Methanococcus voltae: one gene and its partner. Each later gene encodes a partner of the first gene's protein in a complex. Links are inferred from orthologs where the notes say so. Each region holds a gene or a part of one and is shown on either strand. Other genes may lie near its edges.

The links.
Region 2: the proteins of wtpB (region 1) and wtpA are in contact, whole or in part, in a crystal structure (PDB 2ONK), measured with the Archaeoglobus fulgidus proteins. The link is inferred for Methanococcus voltae from one-to-one orthologs. Residues at the interface, in WP_010877607.1 of Archaeoglobus fulgidus: Asp44, Pro45, Ala46, Leu107, Gly111, Ser112, Ser113, Lys123, Val125, Asp126, Tyr208, Tyr209, Leu216, Glu219, Arg220, Tyr221, Leu222, Ser223, Glu224, Gly225; in WP_010877608.1 of Archaeoglobus fulgidus: Arg75, Glu79, Leu80, Arg144, Ser202, Glu203, Arg204, Lys209, Met213, Ile214, Arg215, Leu224, Glu226, Ser227, Gly228, Glu229.

The regions. Positions count from the first base shown.
Region 1 is NZ_JANUCR010000001.1:339,675-349,992, forward strand. The notes cover bases 4,575-7,303. They hold wtpB (tungstate ABC transporter permease WtpB), read right to left. Parts: upstream 6,462-7,303; coding sequence 5,688-6,461; downstream 4,575-5,687. Other genes in these bases: J3E06_RS01585 (ATP-binding cassette domain-containing protein), read right to left, coding at 4,614-5,591; hypB (hydrogenase nickel incorporation protein HypB), read left to right, coding at 6,828-7,303. In the rest of the region: thsA (thermosome subunit alpha), read left to right, coding at 1-1,483; J3E06_RS01570 (prephenate dehydrogenase/arogenate dehydrogenase family protein), read left to right, coding at 1,712-2,866; J3E06_RS01575 (segregation/condensation protein A), read right to left, coding at 2,951-3,655; J3E06_RS01580 (site-2 protease family protein), read right to left, coding at 3,754-4,374; more of hypB, read left to right, coding at 7,304-7,499; J3E06_RS01610 (nucleotidyltransferase family protein), read left to right, coding at 8,144-9,199; J3E06_RS01615 (DUF356 domain-containing protein), read left to right, coding at 9,503-9,946; ileS (isoleucine--tRNA ligase), read left to right, coding at 10,113-10,318. UniProt on the Methanocaldococcus jannaschii protein: Part of the ABC transporter complex WtpABC involved in molybdate/tungstate import. Probably responsible for the translocation of the substrate across the membrane.
Region 2 is NZ_JANUCR010000001.1:472,009-482,456, reverse strand. The notes cover bases 4,419-7,277. They hold wtpA (tungstate ABC transporter substrate-binding protein WtpA), read right to left. Parts: upstream 6,444-7,277; coding sequence 5,394-6,443; downstream 4,419-5,393. Other genes in these bases: pdxT (pyridoxal 5'-phosphate synthase glutaminase subunit PdxT), read right to left, coding at 6,685-7,263; J3E06_RS02260 (NAD(P)-binding protein), read left to right, coding at 4,419-5,188. In the rest of the region: J3E06_RS02270 (hypothetical protein), read right to left, coding at 1-1,632; J3E06_RS02265 (hypothetical protein), read left to right, coding at 1,921-3,735; more of J3E06_RS02260, read left to right, coding at 3,956-4,418; J3E06_RS02215 (bis-aminopropyl spermidine synthase family protein), read left to right, coding at 8,380-9,588; J3E06_RS02210 (30S ribosomal protein S8e), read right to left, coding at 9,737-10,123; pyrB (aspartate carbamoyltransferase), read right to left, coding at 10,371-10,448. UniProt on the Methanocaldococcus jannaschii protein: Part of the ABC transporter complex WtpABC involved in molybdate/tungstate import. Binds tungstate and molybdate.

The DNA of each region.
Region 1 (10,318 bases):
GTTAGTAGACGATATGGGAGACGTTGTTGTAACAAACGATGGTGTAACAATCTTAAGAGAAATGAGTGTTGAACACCCGGCTGCTAAAATGTTAATCGAAGTAGCTAAAACCCAAGAAAAAGAAGTTGGAGACGGTACAACAACCGCTGTTGTTACAGCTGGTGAATTATTAAGAAAAGCAGAAGAATTATTAGACCAAAACGTACACCCAACAATTGTTGTTAAAGGATACCAAATGGCTGCTCAAAAATGTCAAGAAGTTTTAAAAGAAATTGCTTGTGAAGTAAGTTCAGAAGACAAGGAAATCTTAACAAAAATCGCAATGACCTCAATCACCGGTAAAGGTGCTGAAAAAGCTAAAGCTAAATTAGCTGATATCATTGTTGATGCCGTATCAGCTGTAAGCGAAAACGGAGAAGTTGAAAAAGACTTAATCAAAATTGAGAAAAAAGCTGGTGCTTCAATCGATGAAACCGAATTAGTTAAAGGTGTTTTAATCGACAAAGAAAGAGTAAGCGCACAAATGCCTAAAAAAGTTGAAGGTGCTAAAATTGCATTATTAAACTGTGCAATTGAAGTAAAAGAAACTGAAACAGATGCAGAAATCAGAATTACAGACCCTGCAAAATTAATGGAATTCATCGAACAAGAAGAAAAAATGTTAAAAGACATGGTTCTCGAAATTAAAAACGCAGGAGCTACTGTTTTATTCTGTCAAAAAGGTATCGATGATTTAGCACAACACTACTTAGCTAAAGAAGGAATCATGGCTGCAAGAAGAGTTAAAAAATCAGACATGGAAAAATTAGCAAAAGCTACCGGTGCTAACATTATTACAAACATCAAAGACTTGTCAGCTGAAGACTTAGGTGATGCTGGAATCGTAGAAGAAGAAGTAATCTCAGGAGACAAAATGATATTTGTTAAAGAGTGCAAACTTCCTAAAGCAGTTACCATGTTAATCAGAGGTACAACTGACCACGTTATCGAAGAAGTAGCAAGAGCTGTTGACGACGCTATCGGTGTTGTAGCATGTACAATCGAAGATGGCAAAATCGTTTCAGGTGGAGGTTCAACAGAAGTTGAATTGTCCATGAAATTAAGAGAATTCGCTGAAGGAATCGATGGAAGAGAACAATTAGCTGTTAGAGCTTTCGCTGATGCTTTAGAAGTAATTCCAAGAACATTAGCTGAAAACGCTGGTTTAGATGCTATCGAAATCTTAGTTAGAGTAAGAGCTGCTCACGCTGGTGGCAACAAATGCGCTGGTTTAAACGTATTCACTGGAGAAGTTGAAGATATGTGTGAAAACGGCGTTGTTGAACCATTAAGAGTAAAAACGCAAGCTATCCAATCAGCTGCTGAATCAACAGAAATGTTATTAAGAATTGATGATGTAATTGCTGCTGAAAAATTAAGAGGCGCTCCAGATATGGATATGGGCGGAATGGGCGGAATGGGCGGTATGCCTCCTATGATGTAATTGATTTAAGATTGATTAATTAAAATTAATCCATTCTATCAATTATATAATTCCATTTTTTTATTTTGAATTTATTTTGAATTTATTTTAATTTCTTTTTGATTAAATATTATATTATTGAGTTTATTTTAATGTAAGATAAAATAATATAATAGCAAAGACAATATACTTTTTTATAAAATTTATTTGGTTAATGAATCGATGATAATTAATTTTATTTGTGATACTATGAGTAATTTAAAAATTTCTGTTTCAATTATTGGGGGAACCGATGGTCTTGGAAAATGGTTTGCCAAATTTTTAAAGGAAAATGATAAGTGTAATAAAGATAATAAAAATAATAAGAATAATAATCGTAATAATAATAGTAATAATAATAGTAATAATAATAATAACGATTTTAATTTTGATATAACAATTACGGGACGAAATACGGAAAAAGGCACAACTGTAAGTCAAGAACTTGGTGTAAAATACTGTTCCAATAATATTGAAGCTACAAAAAACGCCGATATTGTAATAATCGCAGTTCCAATTAGTCATACCCTATCAGTTATAGAAGAAGTAGCTCCCCATATGGCAAAAGGAAGTATATTAATGGATATGACCTCGGTTAAAGAAAAACCTGCTTTAAAAATGGTGGAATTTACAAAAGAAGGGGTTTCGGTTATTCCTACCCATCCAATGTTTGGACCTTCAGTACCTTCAATTGCTGAACAAGTTGTGATACTCACACCTGTTGAAAAGTGCGATAATAAACACTTTGAGAAGGTTAAAAAGTTCTTAGAAAATGCGGAAGCAAAGGTAATTGTCATAGAACCCCAAAAGCATGATGAAATTATAAGCGTAATTCAAGGTTTAACTCATTTTATACATATTTCCTTAGGTTCCACTCTTCGAGAACTCGGTATAAGTATAAAAGACTCCCGAAACTTCGCATCTCCAATTTACGAAATGATGATAAATATGGTTGGTAGAATCGTAGGTCAAAATGCAAATTTGTATGCAGACATTCAAATGAATAATGATAGAACTACAAATGTTCACGACACTTTTATACAAGAATGTATCAAATTACGAGATACTGTTAAAAATAGGGATAAAAAAGCTTTTATTGAAGATATGGAGTTAACTTCAAAGTATTTTGGAGAAGAAACTAAAAAAGGTCTTTACTATTCAAACAAAGCGGTTAATGCAATAGTCAATGAAAATATGGCTTTAAAACACGCCATTGGTAAAGAAATTAGTCTAAAACATATATATACTGGTGAAATATATAATGGAGTCTTAAAAAATATTATTGAAGATAAATTAATCATCAAAGACTTAAAAAATGATAAAAAAGAATACGAATTAAACATTTACGAGTTTAATATACTATAAATTAATATATCAAGTTTATTATTTTATATATTTATTTTATATATTTATTTATTTATTTATTAGTTTTAATATTTTATTATATTATTATTCTTTTGATTTTAGTTGAATACGTAATTCTTTAAATAATTCCTCTTGCAATAAATCTATTTTTCCATCATTTGCTAAATATAACGAAGGTAAAAAGTTTTTTATAACTTTTTCTCTCGTATCAAATTTTTCTTGGAATATAAATGTTCCTTGTTCCGAATTTTCCAATTCTAAGATTATATAATCCATTATATCGGAAATATCATCTTCTTCAACCATTTCTTCAATTAAATTATTTAAATTAGTTGCAATAGTTCCAGGAGATTGAGTTCTTTTTTTTCTCGGTTTTTTAGATTTTATTTTATTAAGTTCGGATTGTAATGTGGTAATAAGTCCATCTAATGTCACAGTTGTTTGTTTTGGTTTTTCAGTTGCTTTTGGTTCATCTGCCATTGTAGGAACAGAAATTATTTCTTCACCATATTCTTCGTCTCGCCCATCATCTTCAATTGACTCTTCCACTTCTTCTTCATCTTCGTCAAAAGCATTCTCGCATTCCCCATATAAAATTTCAGACTTCATTCTTAATAATATACTTGCTACTAAAACCACGTCTGCAGAAAGTCTTATATCGAATTTTCTTAATTCTTTAATGGTTTCTAAATACTCGTTAGCAATGTCTGAAATATTTATATTCCAAGGGTCCACTTGCTTTTTAGAAATGTTTTCCTTAATAATTCGTACCCATAATTCAAATTCCATCAAATCCCCTGATTACCATATTGTTTGTTTAATAAAGTATGCCAAATAGATATTTGAAATAGGTATTTCAAATAGATTATATTATAAAAATATGTTATTTATAAAAATATGTTAATAATTAAAGTCCGTATGGCACTATTAAATAACCAGAAAACTGTAAATACGGCAAATACACCTAACCAAATACCTTTATTCCAGCTTAAAACTTTTGAACCATCAAATGGGGGAATAGGAAGCATATTAAACCAAGCAAGTGTTATATTCACCAAAAAACCCGCACTTCCCAAGGTCCATAAATAAATATTGTTCATACTTACACTTAAAACCATTGGGATTAAAAATATAAACGCTAATCCAAAGTTTATTAAAGGTCCAACTATTGAAATTTTACCGTTTTCTTCATAAGTAAGATAATCTTTACTTATATAAACTGCACCGGGTGCTATAAACGTTATTCCAAGTATTACCCTCAATATCATAGCTATAGCTAAACCTTCATACCAAGCTCGATATTCACTCCACGCACCGTAATGCTTAGCTACAGTCCTATGACCCAATTCGTGGAAAATAAATCCCGTACCTACGGCAATTAAAGCGATTATCAAACTAATTACTCCGCTTTGGTCAAAACTTAAAGGCCAGGCAAATATTATTGCTATTGCAAATGTTGAAATTAATATTTCCTTAATTTCTTCCTTACTAAAATCAAAATAATTCATTATTTCACCGTGTAAATTTATGCTACTGTGTTCCCAATATGTTAAAAATATAATATAAATAAATTTTATAATATGCAATATATCATCAATTACTATATATTAATACTCATTGATATGTATCAATATATTAAAATAATCTATTTTTTAAAGCAATTTATAAGATTACAAAATACTTGTATAAATATTGTAAAATTAAAATATAATTCTAAAAAAGTAAAGTTTATAGGTGGAATAATAAATTAAATATTAATCATATTTTCAAAATTAACAGATACATTATCCCCAGATTTAATTTCAAAATCCTCATCACAAATACATTTTAAATTATCGTTATTATATGAAATACTTACTGATTTATAGTATCCAAAATCAATATATCCATTAACAATTCCATATTTGGTGCTTATTGGATTGTCAAGATTATTATTATTATTATTATTATTAATATTATTAGTAATCATATCTGCCTTTTCAATTTTAACATTTTCTGGAGCTACTGCCAATTTTGAATTATTTTCAGAGATTATATTGTATCCTAAAAATTTAGCTACTCTTTCATTTTTTGGATTTTTAAATATATCTTTTGTCCCAAAATCATTTAATTCTCCGTCAATTACTATGGCAATATTCTCCCCCAAAGTCCTTGCTTCAACGAAATCGTGCGTAATATGAATAATTGGTGTTATTTCACTTATTTTCTTTAATTCATCCATTACTGTATCTTTAATGTGTATATCCAATGCAGAAGTTGGTTCGTCAAGTAATAATAATTTAGGGTCTAATACCAAAGCTCTTGCTAATGCGACCCTCTGTTGCTCCCCACCACTGAGTGTTTTAGGGGTCCTTTCCAATATGTGAGATATATTTAAAAATTCAGCCATATCGTTTATTTTTTTGTCTGCGGTGATTTTATCAATTTTTCGAATTGTCATACCATATTTTATATTTTTATATACGTTCATATTTGGAAATAAAGCATAATTCTGCGGTACATATCCAAAATTTCTATATTCTGGTTTCAATTCCGTGATATCTTCACCATCATAGTATATATTACCGCCATCTACGTCTAATATGCCTGCAATACATTGTATTATAACTGATTTACCTGCACCACTTGGTCCCAAAATTACACAATATTTATCGTTTAATTCAAATGAAACATTCCTTAATTGAAATTCTTTCCACGCTTTAGACACATTTTCTAATTTTAACATTATTACACCAAATTTTACCTTAAATATAAATTATATACTTTGAAATAACATAGTAATTTTATTTTTTACGCTATTTTACCATTAATTTTTAGATTATTAATGTTTAGATTTTTTATGTCTTACAAGTCTAAATATTGTAAATAAAAGGATACTTACAACAATCATTACAACTGAGATTGGTTTTGAAGAAGAAAGCCCAAATTGATTAAATCTATCCATAATAAGCACAGGTGTCGTTTTAGGGAAATAAGCAACTATTAAAATCGCCCCGACTTCACTTAAACCTCTTGCATATGTCAAAATACTTCCAGAAACTAAGTTATTCTTTATGATTGGAAGGGATATACTAAAAAATGTTTTAAATCTTGAAGCTCCCAAGGTTCTTGAAACGTGTTCCAATTCCTCGTCAACCATTTCAAAACCATCTCTTGCACTATTTATCATAAATGGAATGCCCACATATAACATTACTGCGACAATGCCCCAAAAGTTATCTACGATTTTTAAACCTGCGTCCGTTAAAAATTCACCTATTGTACTCCCATAGAAAAACGAAAGTATCATAATACCTACAACAGAGTGCGGTATCGCCATAGGAATATCGATTATACTCTCAATTAAGCCTTTTCCTTTAAAATCGTTTCTTGCAAAGATGTATGCCAAAGGCACACCAAATATTAAAGCAAATAGTGTACTCATACCTGCGGCTTTTAAACTTACTTCAAGGGATTTAATAACCTCTTTATCTACTATAGCAGCAGAAACATCTCCAGGATTTAATAACATCGTTATCAAAGGTAAAGATACGAACAATAATATAAATATCGATGCAGATAAGAATACGGCATAAAAACTTTTATCTATCTTCATAGTATCACAAACAATGGAAGTTCTATTATTCAAATTTAAATTATCGGAAAATATGTACTTAAACCACAAACTTTATTCAGTTTTTAATTATACTTTTTAAACTATATGAAAGTTATCATTAATCATTAATTTTAAAAGCAGTTTAATAGGATATAATTAATAATATTATTAAATACATCGATTATTTATAAAATAAAAACTAAGATAATTAAATACCCTAAATAATTATTAAATAATCTAATAACTAATTTAAAAATAATCTACCATATTAATAAATAAATGAATAACTAAAAAAATGAATAATATAAATAACTAAAAGAAGATATAACAGATATTTTAATTACTAAATTTAAATTTGGTGATATTTTGCACTTTGTTGATGTTTTGACAGTTGGAAAGGATTTATTAAAAGCGAATAAAAAAAATGCAGATAAAAACAGAAAATTATTAAAAGAGAATAATGTTGTGGCTTTTGATTTTATGGGTGCAATTGGTAGTGGAAAAACCCTATTAATCGAAAAATTAATCGAAAATTTAAAAGGGGAATATAATGTCGCTTGTATTGCAGGAGACGTTATTGCAAAATTTGATGCAGGTAGGATGGAAAAACACGGTGCTAAGGTGATTCCATTAAATACTGGTAAAGAATGCCATTTGGATGCTCATCAAATTGGTCATAGTTTAGGGGATTTAGATTTAAAAAACATAGATATCGTATTTATTGAAAACGTAGGCAATTTGATATGCCCTACAGATTTTGATTTGGGAACTCATAAACGGATAGTTGTAGTAAGTACTACAGAAGGCGATGACACTGTTGAAAAACACCCTGAAATATTTAAAACAGCGAATTTAACAGTTGTTAATAAAATTGACCTTGCAGAAGCAGTTGAAGCAGACCCTAAAAAGATGGAAGCAGATGCTAAGTTAATAAACCCTGAAATGGATGTTTTATTAACCGCCATCAAAAAAGATGTTGGATTTGAAGATGTTGCTAAGTATATAAGAAAAAATATTGAAGAACAAAGAAATAACTAATAATTACATATAATAAAAAAAATTATTTCTATTTTTTAAGTTTTAAGTTATAAATTTTAACGTATATTAAAATTGTATACATATATAGTCATATATCTAAATTAATAAATATAATATTCTAAAATAAAAATGGTGGACCTAGCCGGATTCGAACCGGCGACCCTCGCCTTGTAAGGGCGATGTCATAGCCAACTAGACCATAGGTCCATTTTCTTGTTTATATTGTATTTTAAGTATTATAATCATTAAATGCAACTGAATCTTAAAATGGTGGACCTAGCCGGATTCGAACCGGCGACCCTCGCCTTGTAAGGGCGATGTCATAGCCAACTAGACCATAGGTCCCATCTAATTCATCAATTTAATTGCAAAATAACAAAGGCAATTATAATATATAAATGTTTCGGTTTTGCTTATATAAGTAGCTATTCAATATATAAACAAGATACTTAGATATATTATAATTAAAATATTGATAAATATTTGATATATCTAAAAGTTTGGAGTTGGATATTATGGATATAGAGTTTAATTTAAAAAATTTTGAAAATTATATGATAGATATTAATAATATCCGAAAAGAAGCTGATTATTGCACGAAAGGGGAAGTTAAAGGGAAAGAAAAAAAAATAACTGCAAATTTTATGAATTTTAATTCAGACTCTAAACTACAGGAAATAATAGAAGAACTTAAAGATTTAAAAAATAAAAAAAGTGAAACTTTAAATGGGGGTAATGGATACAAAAAAGACTCTGTTGTCGTTGATTTTACAGAATATAATCCATTACATAATGGACATAAATATTGTATGGATTTTGCAAAGAAATTTGGGATTTTTATATGTGTTGTGCCCGGACCACTTGAAAGAAGCGGTAGAGGAGTTCCTTATTTATTAAATCGTGAAATACGTGCCAAAATGGCAATTAAAGCAGGTGCTGATTTAGTTGTAGAAGGTCCTCCTATGGGTATTATGGGCTCTGGTCAGTATGTGCAATGTTTAATTAAAATGTTCTGTAAACTTGGCGGTGAAATAATACCTCGGGGCTATATTGACGAACAAACGATGAATAAAGTAATATCTTGTATTATCGATGGACACCATATAAAAATAAAACCATATAAGATATCCTGCATAGAAACGGGTGAAGTTTTGGGCGAAAAATTAGAAATAGATAATTATGTAATAGCCTCGATGTCATACACAATTTACAAACTTAGAAAATTGCTTAATAACTACGAACCTAAATTTAAATTTATAGAACGAATTGAAGGAATTAGTGGTACTAAAATACGTGAAGGGATTTATGGCAAAAAATATGGGGGAAATTTCGATATTTTAAGAAAAATGGTTCCGGATACCACTATTTCTATTCTTGAGAATTTATTTAAAAATTATGATATGGACGAAATAATTTTAAAAAGATACGAAGATAGGATTTTAGACATCGTTAATGATGATAAATACGATATTCGACAAATTATTCCTGAAAAAATGGCTAATGCAGTATATTCTCGTTCTAATTATTACGAAAGTGTCGAAGAAATTAAAAAAGCTCTACCCTACGGATTTACGAAAAATAGTAATGAAAGAATACTTACTAAGTTAGAAGCAGGGATTAAAACAGAAGATATTTCCAGATACATAGATAATTATCCACAAAATATAAAAATTCTTGAAAATTCCTTGGATTATATTTAATAGAATATCCTATAAAATTATCGATTTTGACGATTAATTTTAAGTATTGTTAATTGATAAATACATTCTTATTATATTAATAGCAAGTATTTTATATATAAAATTCCAAAGATAAATAAACTAATATATATTTAAATACTGATGAATAAATTTGAATAAATTTGAATATTCGATATAAAATAATTTAAAAGTAAAAATAAGATAATTGATTTTAAGATTTTTTGTTTTATTTTTATACATAGGTTAAGATGAAATAATGAATAAAGTTATTTTCTCTTAGTCAAACTAAACACGGTGAAAAGAATGGTATTGTTACTTATAAGGGGAGACAGCTACGAAAAAATAAAAAATGCCTTAGCAGATGTACATAGACATGCTAAATTAACAATTGTTGGAAAACCAAGAATTATGGTACCGGAAGCAGCTGATGAAATTTTAGAGTACATTGTCGGAAATATTAAAAAACCTTGTAAAAAAGCTTGTCTTGTCAAAATTGAAGAGAATGCCCCACGTTCAATTGACAGAATTAGAAAAATACACCCTCCAGCACATATTGTAATACTTAGTGAAAGGCACGAACCTTATTCTTTCTTAATAGATGATTTTCCTAAAATGCCTATGTTAAAAGGATATTACAAAAGCAAAGCCATACTTGATAATGAAAATGAAGAAAGTAATGAAAAATCTGAAAAAAATACTAAGTCTAAACAAAAAAATACTAAAAATACTAAAAATACTAAAAAATAATAAAGATTACTAAATATTACTAAATATTACTAAAGATTAATAAAAATAAATTAAATGTTATTTTTTTAATTTTATAAATCGTATATATCATATAAATCATATAATTAATACAAATTAGATACTTCTTATAAATTATTATAATTAAAAATTATTTTAGGTGATTTTAATGAAATCAGTAGGCGGACTGGATTTTGTTGAAATGGATAAATCCGTTAAAGAATTTTGGGAAAAAAATAATACATATCAAAAAGTTAAAAAGTTAAATGCAACTGCTAATAATCCAGATTATTATTTTGTTGACGGACCTCCTTATTGTTCAGGTGCTATACATTTGGGTACGGCTTGGAATAAAACTATAAAAGATACTGTTTT
Region 2 (10,448 bases), 130 kb from region 1 along the record:
ATTGAAATGTAATTTTAATCCGTGGTCTTCTTCTGTTATTTTATTTGGAATTATGGCTTTTACGTCTATATCTCCATTTATTTCCCTGTCAAAACTAATATTTATGGTATAAGTTTTTGTTTCATGAGCAGATAATCTAAATTTAATTTCTTTTTCACTATAATTAACAGCACCATCTACAAATTCATCAGAAAACTCTAAAGTACCGTTAATTGTTTTATTATATATATTTTTAAGAGTAATTTTTAAAGGATAAGTTTTACCTACTAATATATTTCCTGAATGGTCAGATATTCTTTGAACATCATCATCATTAGGATATTCTACATTTTTAATTGAAACTGGCGGAACTTCTATGTATTCGCCATCAATATCTTCTTCTGGATTATTTATTAAATAACCTGACGAAGTTTTTAATTCCGTAATTATGTTTAATGTAGTTTTATCAGGCATTACGTTTGCAACCACATACTGCGTAGTATCTTCAGATTCTTCAAATTTAGATGATTTATCATATATAATATATCCATCATTATCTTTTATTTGTACATTTAATGATAAATCTTCATCATAATTATTGGTATAATTTAATTTTAAAACTACAGGGTATCTTTCATTTTTAAGATATGCTCTTGGCATCATATTGGAATTTCCATATATGCCACTATTTAGATAATCCATAATTTCTTTGTCTTGTATTTGATATTTAGAATAATAATCTTTAATTAAATCATCATAACTATCATTTATAGTAGTTAATACTTCAAAATTATTCAATATGACGGGGAATGAAAATAATTTTTCAGTTTCTTCAAGGTCATAAGTGATATATTCATCTACTTTTTTCTTAACAGTTTCCTGTTCATTTGTAGTATAACTATGTAATCCCATCGTTTGAGTGTGAACTTGTATTTTAAATTGATTATCTTCACATTCTATTTTTGGAATTTTAAAACTCACTTCTTTTTCGGAGTTCAACGAAATATATAATGTTTTTTTATCATTAACTCCGTTATAATATACATTTTCGTCATTTTCGTCAGCTTCACTTGAATCATCGTCATAATCCGTAGATACTGCACTTATCCAAGTTATTACTTCATAATCCGACTGTGCATAGGGATTGCTTTCTAAAGTTGTAGTAAACCAATTTCCTGCACAATATTCTACATTTTTTTTATCTTCTTTGGAATAACTATCACTACAATTAATATATTTTACGTCAATGGGACTTCTAACATCTATGGTTATAGATTCAGAACCTACATTTTCGCCATTATCATTAATTAATTCGATATCCAAGTCATTTTCGCCTATTTCTGTAAATTTAGGTTGAACTTCCACAATTTTTTCAACGTGTTTATTAGGAGGTATTGGTATGTAGGGTGATTCCCAAGTATTTTCATCCCAAGTTGCAATCACTTTCACGTTTTGTTGGTATTCATCGTAATTTACCAAACTTAAATAAATTATAGGGGAACTTGTATCAATCATAGGACCTCCCTCCATAGGATTTTGTCCTTGATTCCATATTTTACTAATTTTTACCCCTTCTTCATCTTCGCAAAATCCGGAGGTAATTGAAATTAGCAATAAAAAAAGAGTTAAAACTGCTTTAAATTTTATCTTCATACTATCCCATTTTTTAATTTTTAAATATTGTAAATTTGTAATCCATTATTTAATATTTTTTTGTGTAAGTGTTTATGTATATAACCTTTAAAACTGAACGTAATATTTATAAATTGAAAAGCTATAAAAATTTAAAAAGCAATATAATATATTATATATAATCAAATTTGTAATTTTTCAAGCTGTTGATATTATTTAGGGATTATTGTTAAACTATACAAAAATTATTATTAAATTTATTGTTAATAACAGGTAATAATTATTATATTATTTAGATTGGGTGAACAAATGACATCGGAAATCAAACGTAATTTAAAAAATCTTTTTAAAATGCGTAGTGGATACAGCTGTAAACTTAGGAGTGTAAGTTTTGTGCTTATACTTTTTACAGTTTTTTTTGGTTTGATGGGTTCTGTAAGTTCTGAAGTAGCTTACAAATGGGTAAGTGAAGAACCTATTAAATTTATCGCACTTTCAAATATTCAATCAGAGTATGAATTGGAAAAATATTTAAATTCTGACGATTTGATTGTATTTTATTTGGATGAAAATTTTAGAGTAAATAATGAGGGAGAAGAATTTCTGAAAAAACTTGGGATTTATACAAGTATTGAGTATGCCAACTATGTTGGTGGGTCGATGGATAATCCTAATGCATTATTTAAATTAGATAACGAAGAATATTATGTTTTAAAAGTATTTGATAGGCAGAAGATATATTATGAAGATTATGTGGAAGTAGCACCTAAAAAAATATTTTTGCCAAAAGAACCAGATTTTGAAAGTAAGAAATTTATGGATTTCTTAGGAACTTATGTATCTTCATATGGTTTGAAATTTGCATATTTAAACAAAGTTCCAAACGGATACAATGAAAGTTTAATTTGGGGTGTTGCTGTACAAAATGTTATGCCAGATAACACCGGTGATGGGGTTATTCAGATTTCCGGATACAATATGATTGTAGATGTGATTGATTCCGATTTAATATTAAAAAAATTGAAAATAATTGATGAATATTCTAATGAGATTAAGTCAAATTATACTTATATATCTACAGGTGCTGAAAACTTAAATGTCTTAGATATCAATACAAAAGAACCTATTTCTAAATATCACGAGTTTTATATAATTGAAGAATTTTTAAGACAAGAAACCCGAAACGATAATATATATTCTCGTTATGGGGGTGGAAATGGGTATGATAATAACTATCTTAAAAAGCATGATTTATTGGCTTTTAGTTTTTATCCTATGATATATTTAGATAAAAGCCCTGATTCAATTAGAAATGACCCAATGGGCGGTTATTACCCTACAAATTATGATTACCAATATTTATCAAATGGGGATTATTGGATGAATTCAAGAGCTTCTGAAACTGGTTATTTCAGATATTATGATGACGAAATTCTTGAAGATGTTAGTTATTCCGATATATCAAGACAAACCTGGACATTAGGCGATGAACAAGTTTCTTTAAGGCAAGAAAATGAATTAAATAACATATATGACGTATTTAACTACTGGTACTGTAAGAATTATGGTTATTTAACTACGAATGGAGTAAATGCTATCATATTACCTTCCTCGGATGAAAATTTAACAGATATGTTATTTGATAACAAATATAATGACGATATATTTTGGAGGTCTACGGTTGTTAACTCCGATAATGGTATCACATATATCGTAGTCCCTGGTGAGAATAATTACTATATTAAAAATAATGTGTCAATATTACAAGTTCCAAATTTCTTGGAAACTAAAAATTTAATTTCATATGTTCAAAGTTATTATAAAGAACCAGAAGATGAAGAATTTGGAGTTTATGTAAGTGATTCAGTTTATTTCGATAAAAATGTATTGAAAAATTTGACAAAATCTAATAGAGTATGGATTTGTTCTTTTGAAGAATATTCCTATTGGACTAAGAATTATTATACGACAAATATGGGATTAACGGATGGATATATTGTATTAACTACAAATTCAAACAGAAAACCTCAGATTACATGTTATGACAATGAAACTAAATCTGTATCTGCTCCAAAATTAGAAAATGGTAAATATTATTTAAAGTTTGCAAATGAGAATATGTAATATATAAATAAAAATACAAATACTGCATAAATTTCTTTTATTTCTTTTATTTCGGTTATTTCTTTTTTTTAGATTTTATATTATTCCCCTATTTTTCAATTTTATTTTTAAAATGTATAAGTTATTTATAAATTATAGATATACAATAAATAATAACAAAAAGTGTTTAATTTAGTTAATCAAATTTTTAAAATTAAATTTTAAATTTATGGGTGTAATTATGAAAATAGGAATTATCGGTGCTGGATTGGGTGGATTATTTAGTGCAGCAATATTATCAAAAAATCATCAAATAACTATTTATGAAAAACTCCCCTACATTGGCGGAAGGTTTACAAATTTAAATTATAAAGGTTATCAATTAACAACTGGTGCTTTACATATGGTACCACACGGTGCAAATGGTTTTTTTGGACAGTTGGTCGAACAATCAAACTGTGGTGCAAAGATAATTAATTCAAATCCTGACGGACTTTTTAGGATTAATAATACTAACTATGGATTTGAAGAGTTGAAAAAGCTTGTAAGTTTTAAAGATAAATTAAAAGCTTTAAAAATGTTGACTGACTTAAAACTTGGGACTATTGATAAAAATATGTCATTTGGAACTTTCTTGGAAGGCATACCCATAGCTGAAAAAGTGGGAAATTCATTCACAGGATGGGCTTTAAGTTTATCTTCTTATGATACCCCCATAGATGAAGTAATTGCCATTAGTAAACATTATCATAAATTTGGTGGGCCGGGTATACCAATGGGTGGCTGTAAAGGTATAATTGATGCTTTAGAAACTGTAATCTTAAAAAACGGCGGAAAAATCTATACAAATTACAATGTTGATAAAATATATGTTCCAGAAAATCCTGGAGAAAAATGTTCAATAAATGATGATAACGAATTTGATATACTTATAAGTAATGCATCCCCATTAATTACTCAAAAAATTAGTAATTTAAAATTTATTGACAATGAAAATATGCCAATACCTTCAAAAGGTATTAAAATCAGTATAGGGTCTAAAAATAAGCTAATAAATCACAATAGTGTAGTATTTACTACAGAATCAGAGCGTTTAAATGGTTTTAATCAACCTTCTAACGTAGATAAGTCTTTAGCTAAAGAAGGGCATAATTTGATAATGGCACACGCTACTCAGATAAAAAACAACGTAAATGATGAAATAGATTTGGTTTTAGAAGATATTGATGATATCTTTGCAAATGAGTTTGTAGGTCATAAAAAAGAAGGTTATAAAATACTTGCAATACAAACCTACCGTGATGAATGTCCTGTTAATCACGCATCAAACGGGACCGATGTAAAACCTGTAATTAACGATAGATTTTACTTAGTTGGCGACGGGGTAAAAGGAAAAGGTGGTATTGAAGTTGAAGGTGTCGCTTTGAGTGTACTTGAAGTTTTAGCCCATCTTAATAAGTTAGGGATTAATTAAAAATAATATGCGGTATTTTTTATATCTCTTTTTTTATTATTTATTTTTAAATAATTTTATTATTTTATATTTCATATTCATTTTATTTTTTATTTTTTTTAGATTAAATAATATGATAACAATGTGAAAATAAACTTATAATTTAAACTTATACTTGTTAATTTAAAAAATAAAAAAATAGAAAAAAGAAATTAATTATTTTTAATTATGCAGTCATTTCTACTAAACCGTCGTAGTCTGCTGGAACATTTCCATTTCCAATAGCTGGTTTAATAACTGGTTGTCCTGCATTTTCGAATATTTGTGGGTTTTCAAGGATAAACTTAACAAATGCTACACCTGCAGCTTTATTTTCTGCATTTGTAGGTACTGTAACACCATATACGATTGGTGCAGCAGCAATTGTTTTATTTTGGCTTTCGATTAATAAGCTTGCTCTACCGTAATTTTCAGCTTTGTCGTAAGCACCTAAGTTTATATCTGCAGGTAATTCAATGTATTCTAAATTGTGCTGATTTGCAACACTCTTATAAATGAATAAGTAGTCGTAAGCACCTGATTCAAGAGGGCCCAATAAATCTACTTCTTTACTTCTCATGAAGATTTTGTCTGTGTTAACAGTTATTTCAGCAGGGCTTTCAATTAAGAAGCTACCGTCTGCATTTTCTACAACTTCGAAGTTTGAATTTTTCATAATTAAGTTTTCATATATTGTACTGTCATTATATGTTTTTTCAGCTAATTTGATAACCATTTGGCTTCTGTATCCGCATGGGTCATCGTTAGCACTTGAGAATCCGTATTTAACGTCATCTTTTTGGAATATTTCATACCAGTTATCTGTAGTTATTTCATCAGTGTATTTACTTTTATTAGTGTATGCGATAACTATTTCATTTTTAGCTACCATTAAATACCAATCTGCGTAATCTGGGTACATCATTTTAGGAATTAATGAATAGTCTGCTGAACCCAATACATCAGCTTTTTTATGTAATTCTACAATGTTTCTAACGCAAGCAACACTACCTGCTGATTCTCTTTGAACATCTGTATTTGGATATTTTTCTTCAAAAGCTTTTTCATATTCTTCAAAAGGAACTGCTAAACTTCCTGCGTGGAATATTTTAACAATACCTTCTATTTTTTGTGAATCTGTATCTTCAGCAGGAGTTTGCTGGTCTGTACAGCCACTAAAAGCTAATACGAGAAAAATCCCCAAAATTGAAAATAGAGTTAGGGATTTTTTATTCAAATTATCACCATATATAATATTTAATAATTTTTAGTTTGATATATAAAATATGCAATAACTAATACATGATTTAGTTAATATATAAATATTACGATATTATTTTAAGGTAATATATATTAATAAATATTGTTATATCCTGGTGAAAACGTAATAATTCTAAAAAATTTTAAAATAGTTTAATAATTTTTAATATATTATAATATTATATACCATAATAGTTTAAAATAAAATAATTTATATATTATTTTAAAAATCTGTCAAAGAAATATTTGTAAACAATAATTCCATCTTCGGATAATTCAGGGTGGAAAGAAATTGCCATACAGTTATTTTGAATAATTCCTACAATTCTGTCCTCATTTTTAGAAATTATTTCTATTTTATCGTTCATTAGTTTTTTTACGAGTGGGGCTCTTATAAATACTGCATGAACAATATTCCCATTTAATTCGATTTCTTTTTCAAAGCTTTCTACTTGTCCCCCATAAGCATTTCTATCAATCGAAACATCCATTAATTCTAAAAGGGGCTGTTCGACACCAGTTTCTTTTGATAATAAAACCATTCCTGCACAAGTTCCCAATATAGGAATGTTTTTATTAATATTAAGTTCCCTTATTTTATTGATGAACCCATATTTATCCATTATTTTTCCCATTGTGGTGCTTTCACCACCTGGAATTATTAAAGCATCAATATCTTCGAGTTCAGAAAGTGTTCTTACCCTTTTAGCTTCATAACCTAATTTTAAAATTGAATCGATATGTTCTTCTACATCGCCTTGTATTCCTAAAATTCCTATTTTTTTGGTTTTAGTCATAATTTAACCTTTAATTGTTATTTAATTTTTAATTCGTATATTTTACAATTTTATTTTTATAATTATTCATAATTAATAGTACTATAAAAAAATATGCTAAATTTTGCAGTAATATATAAATACATAAAGCTATAAATCAATACATTAAATTATACAAATATATGCTCTAAAAATAAAAAATAAAAACTATGTACTTAGCACATAATAAGATTTAGATTTTAAAAAAATGGGGCCGAGACCGAGAATTGAACCCGGGTCGAGGGATCCACAGTCCCTCAGGATAGCCACTACCCTACCTCGGCCACATAACATATCCAATAATGCAGGGGCAGGGATTTGAACCCTGGAACCACTACTGGACAGGATTCTAAGTCCTGCGTCTTTGGCCAGGCTTGACAACCCCTGCACACGATATAAAAATAAAGTGCTCCAGCCGGGATTTGAACCCGAGTCGCGGGCTCGAAAGGCCCGCATGATTGGCCGGACTACACCACTGGAGCAATATTATAAACAAGTGGGCCCGATGGGATTTGAACCCATGACCACTCGGTTATGAGCCGAGCACTCTAACCAGCCTGAGCTACGGGCCCATAATGTAATGTCCGTTACTAATGCACTTAAAATGAGTTAATAATTTTTAGAAAAATGGCGCCTCCTGCAGGGCTCGAACCTGCGACCTACGGATTAACAGTCCGTCGCTACTACCTACTGAGCTAAGGAGGCTCTTTATTATGTTTTGCTTCACATCTTGTCAGCACAATAACAATACACGTTATAATATATAAAGGTTTCTATCACTCCCTTAACGAAACATTTATATATTATAAGACCTATCCTTATTACGTAACTTATGAAATATAATATTGCCAAGGTAGTTCAGCCTGGGAGAACGCTGGACTGAAGATCCAGTTGTCGGGTGTTCGAATCACCCCCTTGGCATGTTTTTTATTTTGGACAAATTAATTTGTAAATTTAAATATATGGTTTATCTTTTTCTTTTTTTAATATTTCAATAAAATATAATTTTAAATACTTAATACTTTAAAACATAATATTGATTATAATTTATTTTATATTTATATATTGCATAATTTTATGATTATTCGGAGTGAAATTTTGAATGTAATAGGAAAAATGGGTAAAAGGAATACTCAAAAAGCTAAAAAAAATATGAAAGAAAATGTTGATGATTCAGCATCTAATAAGGAATTTAAAATATTGATAAGAAGAATTGTTCAAAAAACAAAAATAGCAGAGGGTGAATTGGCGATTTACGATATATTAAGATGTATATACCGTAATCAACCAATTTCTACTAAAAAAATTGGTCAATATACTAAATTACCACTTCCTATCGTTTCAAAAGTTAGGACTATGTTAGAAGGAGATAAAGTTTTAAAAAGAGATGACCGTGGGGCAATATATACAAAAGAAGGTTTAACTTTTGTGGAAAAAAACTTGGGTTTGTCTTTAAAAAACGATTTAAAATGCCCGCTTTGTAAGGGTAAGACAATAGTCTTTGATGAAAAATTTGAGAAGATATATAAAAGACACAAAGAAATAGCTAAGCAAAGACCTGCTGTAAATACGTTAATTGACCAATCATTCGCAACACCCGAAACAGCTACATATAGGGCAACAATTATGGCAGATAGGGGCGATTTGGAAGGTAAAAGAGTTTTATTTGTTGGTGACGATGATTTAACATCAATTCCTGTAGCTATGAGTGGTTTATGCAAAGAAGTAGTAGTCGCAGATATCGATGAGAGACTTTTGGATATGATAAAATATTTTTCAAAGCAAAATAAACTTCATATTAAAACAGTAAAACAGGATTTTAGAAATAGTTTACCTAAAAATTTGACTGATAAATTTGATGTAGTGTTTACAGACCCTCCTTATACGTTAGAAGGCGTAAAATTATTTATGAATAGGGGTATTGAAGCATTAGGTTCCGAAGGGGTTCTATATTTGGCAGTATCTCATAAACCTATTGATGAACATATTCAACTACAAAAAAATATACTCTCTATGAATTTTTTAATTGCCGAAATGTTGCCTGGTTTCAATTTTTACGAAGGTACTGAAATTATTGGCAATACAACATTTTTAGCAAGGCTCGTAGGCAAAAATCTTGTAAAATTGGAAGAAAAAAGTGATAAAATATACACTGGACAAGTAAAACCTGTGTTAAGATATTATAAATGTCAAAAATGTGGGAAAATCTATGAAGTAGGGGGTAAAATTAAAAGAATAGAAGATTTGTCTTGTGATTGTAAAGGAAATAAATTTTATATGATTAAAAGAAGTAAATTAAGAGATTAACCCCATATATTATGATATATTATATTAATTATACCATTTTAATTATACCCTTTTAATTATAAATTTTTAAAAATATGCTAAATATAATTGAAATACTAAATTGAATATTAAAAAGAAAAAAAGTTTTTGAATAATTTAATAGTTTTAATTATTCTTTAATTAAAATAGCGTTTACAATACCATCTTGACCAGGTCTTGATGTAACTTTTGCTTTACCCATTTCGGTTTCAACGATAGCTCCTTTTGTAACAACATTTCTTCTGATGTAGTGTTTGTTTGCTACGTTGTCAATTACGTTTGTAATTGTAACTTTTTTACAGGTTTTTGTTTCTTGGTTGAAAACGTTAGCGTAGTTTGTTCTTTCTAATTTAACTTTTTTGCTTCCGCCTCTTCCTCTTAATATTTTAATTTTAACTGAATCGGTTAAGTGGGTTTCTACAGGTGAATTACCCATTTCTCTTTTATGTTTTTTAACGATTCTTCTTAATTTTGCACCAGTAGATTTTCTACCGCTTCTTCCTTGCCATACTGCCATAATTACACCTTATTTTATATTATTTTTAATTCATTTTTATATTATTTTTGATTTTTTTAAATTTTAATTATTTTGTTCGTTTTTAAGTTATTTATTACTTTAATTATCCCTGTAATAAATCAACCATTTAACATTTTAAATAATTACAATACTTCCGATAATAATGAGAGAGCATGCGAGTATCTATACAATGTTAATACATTATGGTATAAAAAATTATCTATGATAATATATGTTATTGATTAATTTATTGATTATTTGATTCATATAACAATTTTAATATCGCCATTCTGACAGGTATTCCATAAAATGATTGTTTAAAGTA